2 regions of the Methylomonas sp. AM2-LC genome follow, and region 2 is predicted to be linked to the other one. Evidence: riboswitches for the same ligand, from Rfam matches in the RefSeq annotation. Region 2 holds a riboswitch; the other holds the start of a gene.

Region 1 (3,424 bases), 2.4 Mb from region 2:
TTTTCAGCGTGGTGGTTTTGGCAAAGGATCGTCCGCCAGCGGTGGCAATTTCGATCTGATGACCTAACGATAAACCCGCTTGCGCCGCCAGGTTCATCGGGATGGTAGTTATAGTAGCGCCGGTGTCAATCACATACGGCATAGAAACCTTGTTAATCAACAAGGTACCGCGAAAATGCCCATTGCCATCAGCATGTAACACCATTTGCCCCGCTTCCGCGCCAGGTGTCATTTCAACGGCATAGCCTACTGCACAGATAAACAGCAAACTAATATATTTTAATAGGGAAAAGACCGCGTTTATTTGATTTTTTTGTTTAATCATTAATAAGGGACAGGCCAGAATGGCAATTACTTTAAGTGTATAGTTTGTTTAAATCAATGGACGGTACGAAGCGTAGCGCATCAGTCACGACTGATACACCACCCAGCGTCTGCACAGGCTGTAAAACTTGCCCTTTATACTAAATAATACACGTGTAAGTGTTGTTTGCGATAAGTTATTAATCGAGGCAAAAGATTTTTTAAGGCCGCTGTTAAAAAAACCTTCAAATCCAGACTCGCAAGGCACCTGCCAAAATGTGTTGAGGCACCAACCGCATCATAGCCTTAATCATATATGTCACCCGCAAAATCACGGCAAAGACTATAATTGAATGATGATAAAGAGGGTAGCTGTATTGACTGTAAACTGATGCGGTTCGCTGCCGCTCACCACATCCAATGCCTTGGTAGATAAGCTATACATCTTGCCTTTAACCTTATGGCCTTGCGTAGGATGTGGTGAGGCTTGAACCGCATCATAAAGCTTAAACCCACCCGCATAAACCTCAAAATCAACCCCAGCATTAATCGCGGCAAAAGTTTTTTATCCGGCAGCTACCGAAAACCCGTTAATCAATTATCCGGCTCTGAATGCGTAAAGGCACCTTGTTGGCAGGTTCGTGTGCTTTCAGATAATTCTTGGCATAACCTTTGGCTTTATCTGCATCCTCACGTAGCGTGTATTCTTTATCCAATTCAGACAACGATTTAGATAATTCACTCAGCCGTATCCATTTATTTGGCCCGATTTTCGCGTGTAATGTATAGAGAGTCATCATAAGAGTTAACGGGCGGCAACACCATAAAGCCCGGACAATAGCCTAGCTAAACTATACGTCCAGCGTTTGTCGATGCAAGAGGGTATCAGCGCATGGTTTTGCACAAACAAGCTTTTAGTCTATTTTAAATCAAATGCTTGCAGCGCTGCAAACCCTGTTGAAAATGTTAGAAAACGCAGCCATAAACCGCGCTTAAACGGATAAATACCCAGGCAAAACTGCCTAAAACTAGATTCCATGTAGGTTGCTTGCAAATAGCTAAACTTGTTACTCAGCTTTTATTTTGTTAACATTAACTGGCTTTATGGTGACTAAGCTTTTATTCAAAGCTTAGCTGAAACAGGAAGTTGGTGCGCTGCATAATTGCTTATGTAACAAAGCCAACGCTGCCCCCCGCAACGGTCAATAAGTTAAGGGCTGCAACAATGCCACTGTGCAAATCGCATGGGAAGGCTGCAGTCTAGGATAATCCGCTTATAAGCCCGGAGACTGGCCACATCGCATATTCGAGACAGCGGAGGGCTGTGGATGGAATAGCGAAATTCAATAGTTGTATTTTGTCATTCTCGTTTCATTTTCCTCCGTCGTCATTAATTTACCCATATGTGCGGCGGGCACAGAGGAAACAATGAACAAACTTATTTTCCCTTCTATAATGTTGGCCGGGCTAGTCATGCCCGTTACAAGTCACGCTGAAGAAACCCAGCAAGAGGCACCCCTGTCTGATGTATTGGTAACAGCAACACGCAGTGATACCAAAAAGAACGAATTAGCCACGGCCATGACCGTTTTTACCCGTGAAGATATTGACACTCTACAGGTAAGAACCTTGCCAGAACTACTGAAAGGTTCCACTGGCCTGGATGTAGTGCAAAGTGGTGGTTACGGTCAGCCCACCAGTATTTTTATGCGTGGCACAAACTCCAATCAAATGTTAGTGTTGATCGACGGCATTCGCGCGGGTTCGGTGTCATTAGGCACCACCGCATTTGAGTTACTGCCCATAGATCAGATTGAGCGCGTAGAAATTATCAGAGGCCCGCAATCCAGTCTGTACGGCTCGGAAGCGATAGGCGGTGTTATCCAAATTTTTACTCGCAAAGGAAAAACCGACGACACTCACCACGTCTCCATAAACGCCGGCGGCGGTTCTTACAACACACATAACGAATCGGGTACCGTCAGCGGTAAAATTGACAATACCACCTATTCTGTCGGTGCCTCAAATCTGCAAAGCGATGGTTTTAAGGCCTATGTCACGCCACCTTTTGGTGCCAATCCCAACGGCTACGGTTATCGCAATACCGCCGTCAATGCCCGACTGGGGCAACACTTTAATAAAGGTGACATAGAATCGTTTTTCATGCGTGCAGAAGGCACCAATTTATTTGATGTCGGCTATTCTGGCGGCCCCAATAAACGCGAATTCGTCTCGCAAGTGGTGGGTATCAATGGTTCGTGGGATATTTATGAGCAATGGCGCACCAGTTTAAAATTCGGCCAGACGCAGGATGATCAAACCAATTTTAGCAATACCCAATTTTCAAGTATGTTCAATACCTCAAGATGGAATGTCAGTTGGTTAAATCAATTAAGTTTCAATAAAAACCATAACGCAACCTTGGGCGTGGATTACCGTCTGGATCAATTACAAAGTGATTCGGTATTTACCAAAAACTCCCGCTACGATTATGGCCTGTTTGGCGAATTGCATAATAAAGTATTTGAAAACCATTTTCTCAATAGCTCCATCCGCTGGGATAATAATCAGTCATTTGGTGATGTTGTTACCGGTAATATTGGCTGGCGCTCAAATTGGCATAAAGCCATCAACACCTTTGCCAGTTTTGGTAACGCCTTTAAAGCACCCACCTTTAACGATTTGTATTATCCCGGCCAAAATAACCCCAACTTAAAACCCGAAAACTCCCGTACGGTAGAGGTAGGCGCTGCTGGCAGTATCGATGTACTCAACTGGGAGTTAAGAGCCTATCACACCAATGTTGATAATCTGATCAACTGGGCTCCCAACAGTAGCGGGGTATGGTTACCCTCCAATATTGATAAAGCCGTCATAGAAGGTCTTGAAGCAGAATTGGGCTGGAAATTAATGGGATGGCAACACAAATTAAACGGCACTTTACTGTCCCCCAAAAATGCTAAATCACATTTATTGTTAGCCAACCGCACGCAGGAAACCTTTTCCTACGACCTATCCAGTGCCTATGGAAACTGGGATTACGGCGCAAAGCTCATCGCCCAGGCGGGCAGATTTGCAGACACCGCCAACAACGACAGGCTAGGCGGCTATCTGACCATTG
Region 2 (3,424 bases):
TTGCAGTTGCTGTCATTGATTACTTTGCTGTTCCAAGAGCAATCTGCTGACTTTTTGCCAATAGCGCTGAAGCTGCAGATACATCAAAGCAATCACCGCATGCAAATGATAATTATTATCATTTATAAAGTCAAGAATAAATTCACTCCCATGTCTCTTTAAATTTATCATTGATAAATTTCATGTCCACACAAGATCAAACTCAAAGTGCCTGCTGAGAAATATTAAAATAGGCGTGGATTAAGAAGACTAAATGGAGTTTTATTACCACTCTATTAAAATAACATTTATCATTGGCATTCAACAAAAGCCAATCACTGATAGCCCCCATTCATGGAAAACCTATTATTTATAGATAATAATGATCATCGCCGACGTATTATTAGGGATTACAACTCAATAAAATCAGAAACCCGCTCTAGTTTCATCAATGGTACAGGAATGGCTTTTGGGCATCATGGAGAGCTCATTCAAGGTGCCGTCAAAGATAAGCTAAAAGGAAACAGACGCTTCCTTGTTACATTACCTTGGAGAAAGGTCCATTCCCATGTCAATTTTGTTCCAATTAAAAATTGCGGTCTATTTGTTAATCCTAATTGGAAAACAAAGTCACATAAGGCTGCTAGGCTTACATTAAATTATTTAGGTATCTATGGTTATGGCGGCTATCTAACTATTCATGCAAAAGCACTCCCAGAACAGGGTTTTGGCTCATCTACCAGTGATGTGGTTGCTACAATAAGATCGGTAGCCGACGCCTGTAATCAAACTTTAACACCCTATGAAATTTGTTCTATTGCAATAGAATCGGAATTCGCCTGTGATCCAATCATGTTTGAAGATGAACCAGTGGTATTTTGTCAACGAGAGGGGGTGATAATGGAGCATCTATTAAAAAAATTACCACCGACTTTCGTTGTCGGTTTTAATACTTCAGACTCTGGAAAAGGCGTATCCACTCTAAATCATCCTTTACCTGACTATAATCATCAAGAAATGATCACTTTTCGGCATTTGCTTGAGCAGCTAAAAATTGCTATTAACGATCAATCCGTTCAACTGCTTGGCGAAGTGGCGACAAAAAGCGCTCACATCAACCAACAGTTTTTACCGAAACCCAATTTTGAAGCATTATTGAATATTCTTAATGAAACTGGGGCTTGTGGCCTTCAAATTGCTCATAGTGGAAACATTGCCGGTTTCTTGCTTGACCCTAATGATAGCTATCTAATAAAACGCTATTTAAATATGCGTAATGAATTGGCTAACGTTGGAATCAAGAATATTTGGCATTTCATTACTTAAAATAGCCTTATTCGGTTTAATTGACCTTATCTACTAACCAGATATATAATCCAATCCAAGTTAGAAGGTTCCCGCGTAGTGCGGGTGAAACTGGAAGTCGGTTCAAAGCCGACGCTGCCCCCGCAACGGTAAGTGATTTTGTCACAAGTCCGGAGACAGGCCTCTAGCTATAACAGCAGTATCGCGGAGGGTGATCTGTCAAACGTTAGCTTTAGGCTGGTCGTTCTGCGCTGTTATTAATTAACCAGACTCGGGAAACGACCATGAAAACACTTTCTGCATCCGCTGTAATTTCTTCCTCTAAATTTTTGCCCGGTTTAAGCGCCATCCTTTTGGGTTTAACCCTTATTTTAGGTGTTGGCTTTATGCAAGACGCCAATAACTATTTGCATAACGCAGCTCACGATAGTAGACATAGCGCCGCTTTTCCTTGCCATTAATTGTGGCTGATTTCCGCAAGCTGGTAGCTGCATCGCTACTCATCGGTCTGTTAGCTGGCCTTTTCTTAAGCCTGTTGCAGCATTATCAGATCCAACCCTTAATTCTGGCAGCAGAACGCTTTGAAACGCCAATAACTGATCACGCTCATGACTGGCAACCCGAAGACGGAGCACAACGAATTGGCTTCACCATTCTTTTTAACTGCCTGACTGGTTTTGGTTTTGCATTATTGATCAGTAGTGCCATGTATTGGAAAAATGACTATAGATACTCACAAGCAGTACTGTGGACAATAGCCGGTTATCTGGTGTTTTTCGGAGCTCCAGCACTAGGTTTGCCACCCGAACTGCCAGGAACGGACAGCGCAGAATTGCAGAGTAGGCAAGCTTGGTGGCTATTTACCTCAATTGCCACTTCTATTGGATTGTATGGTCTTTTTTTCGGTAAAAATCTTTGGCTACAACTGGCTAGTGTTACCTTGATGGCTGCTCCACATCTGGTTGGAGCGCCACACCCAGATATCATGCAATCATCGGCACCCGAGGCTTTACAACAACGTTTTGTCTGGATGTCTGTGATCACTAATGGTTTGTTTTGGTTGGCTTTAGGTGTGTTTTCAGGCTGGTATTTGCCAAAAGTAAACTTTAAATCATGATGGTTTCCTCTCAGACTCGGCACTGCCCAGCAATACTGATCAGCGCACCTGCATCAGGACAAGGCAAAACAACTGTTACGGCTGCCATGGCCTATTATCATAGGCTGCAAAACCTCAAGGTACGCGTATTCAAGACTGGCCCCGACTTTATCGATCCGCAGATTTTAGCGTATGCCTCAGCGCAGCCTGTGTATCAGTTAGATTTATGGATGATGGGTGTAAAGCATTGCCAAGAGTTATTGTTTCGTGCAGCGGCTGAAGCAGATGTCATATTGATTGAAGGGGTAATGGGGCTATTCGATGGCGAGAGCAGCAGTGCCGATTTAGCTCAAATAATGGGGATACCAATAGCCGCCGTTATTGATGCCCAAGGCATGGCGCAAACATTTTCTGCTATTGCGTTTGGCTTGGCAAACTACCGTTCTCAACTAGCATTTGCGGGTGTAATTGCCAATAAAGTGGGTAGTATAGGACATGCAAAATTGTTAGAGGAATCTCTGCCGAAATCCATGCCATTGCTTGCAGCAATGATGAAAGACGCAGCGGTGGCATTACCCTCGCGGCATTTGGGATTACTTCAGGCTTCTGAAATTAGTGACTTGGATGAACGGTTGAATCACGCAGCCGAATTATTGACCAGTGCAGCACCCTGCAAATTACCCGAATCCGTTGCTTTTGAGTACATTGAATCAAAACGCTTGCCACAGCTACTGATAGGCAAAAAAATTGCTGTTGCCCATGATGCTGCGTTTTCATTCATCTATCAAGCTAACCTCGATTGCTTAGAGGCAATGGGGGCCGAACTGCAATTTTTTTCACCATTGCTTGATCAAGCATTACCCACCGCTGACAGTATTTACTTACCAGGTGGCTACCCAGAATTGTATTTGCAGACTTTAGCCGAAAATAAGGCAATGCAAGACGCTTTGCGTCTGCATCATCAGGCAGGCAAACCGATTTACGCCGAATGCGGCGGCTTTCTTTATTTACTGGAAAGCTTAACCGATTGTGATGGAAATAAAG

What was found. A riboswitch is a leader RNA that binds a small molecule or an ion and turns the genes downstream of it on or off. The one in region 2 is predicted to bind cobalamin.
Region 1: it holds a riboswitch for cobalamin, as region 2 does, so the genes downstream of both, ABH008_RS10365 (TonB-dependent receptor) here and ABH008_RS22000 (CbtB domain-containing protein) in region 2, are expected to answer to the same signal.

What each region holds. Positions count from the first base shown of each region.
Region 1 is NZ_CP157005.1:2,280,159-2,283,582, forward strand. It holds gene ABH008_RS10355 (TIGR02281 family clan AA aspartic protease) at 1-325, opposite strand, end outside; gene ABH008_RS10360 (hypothetical protein) at 894-1,103, opposite strand; cobalamin riboswitch at 1,392-1,616, shown strand; gene ABH008_RS10365 (TonB-dependent receptor) at 1,732-3,424, shown strand, end outside.
Region 2 is NZ_CP157005.1:4,894,592-4,898,015, forward strand. It holds gene ABH008_RS21995 (hypothetical protein) at 334-1,305, shown strand; cobalamin riboswitch at 1,354-1,485, shown strand; gene ABH008_RS22000 (CbtB domain-containing protein) at 1,569-1,745, shown strand; gene ABH008_RS22005 (CbtA family protein) at 1,748-2,401, shown strand; gene ABH008_RS22010 (cobyrinate a,c-diamide synthase) at 2,398-3,424, shown strand, end outside.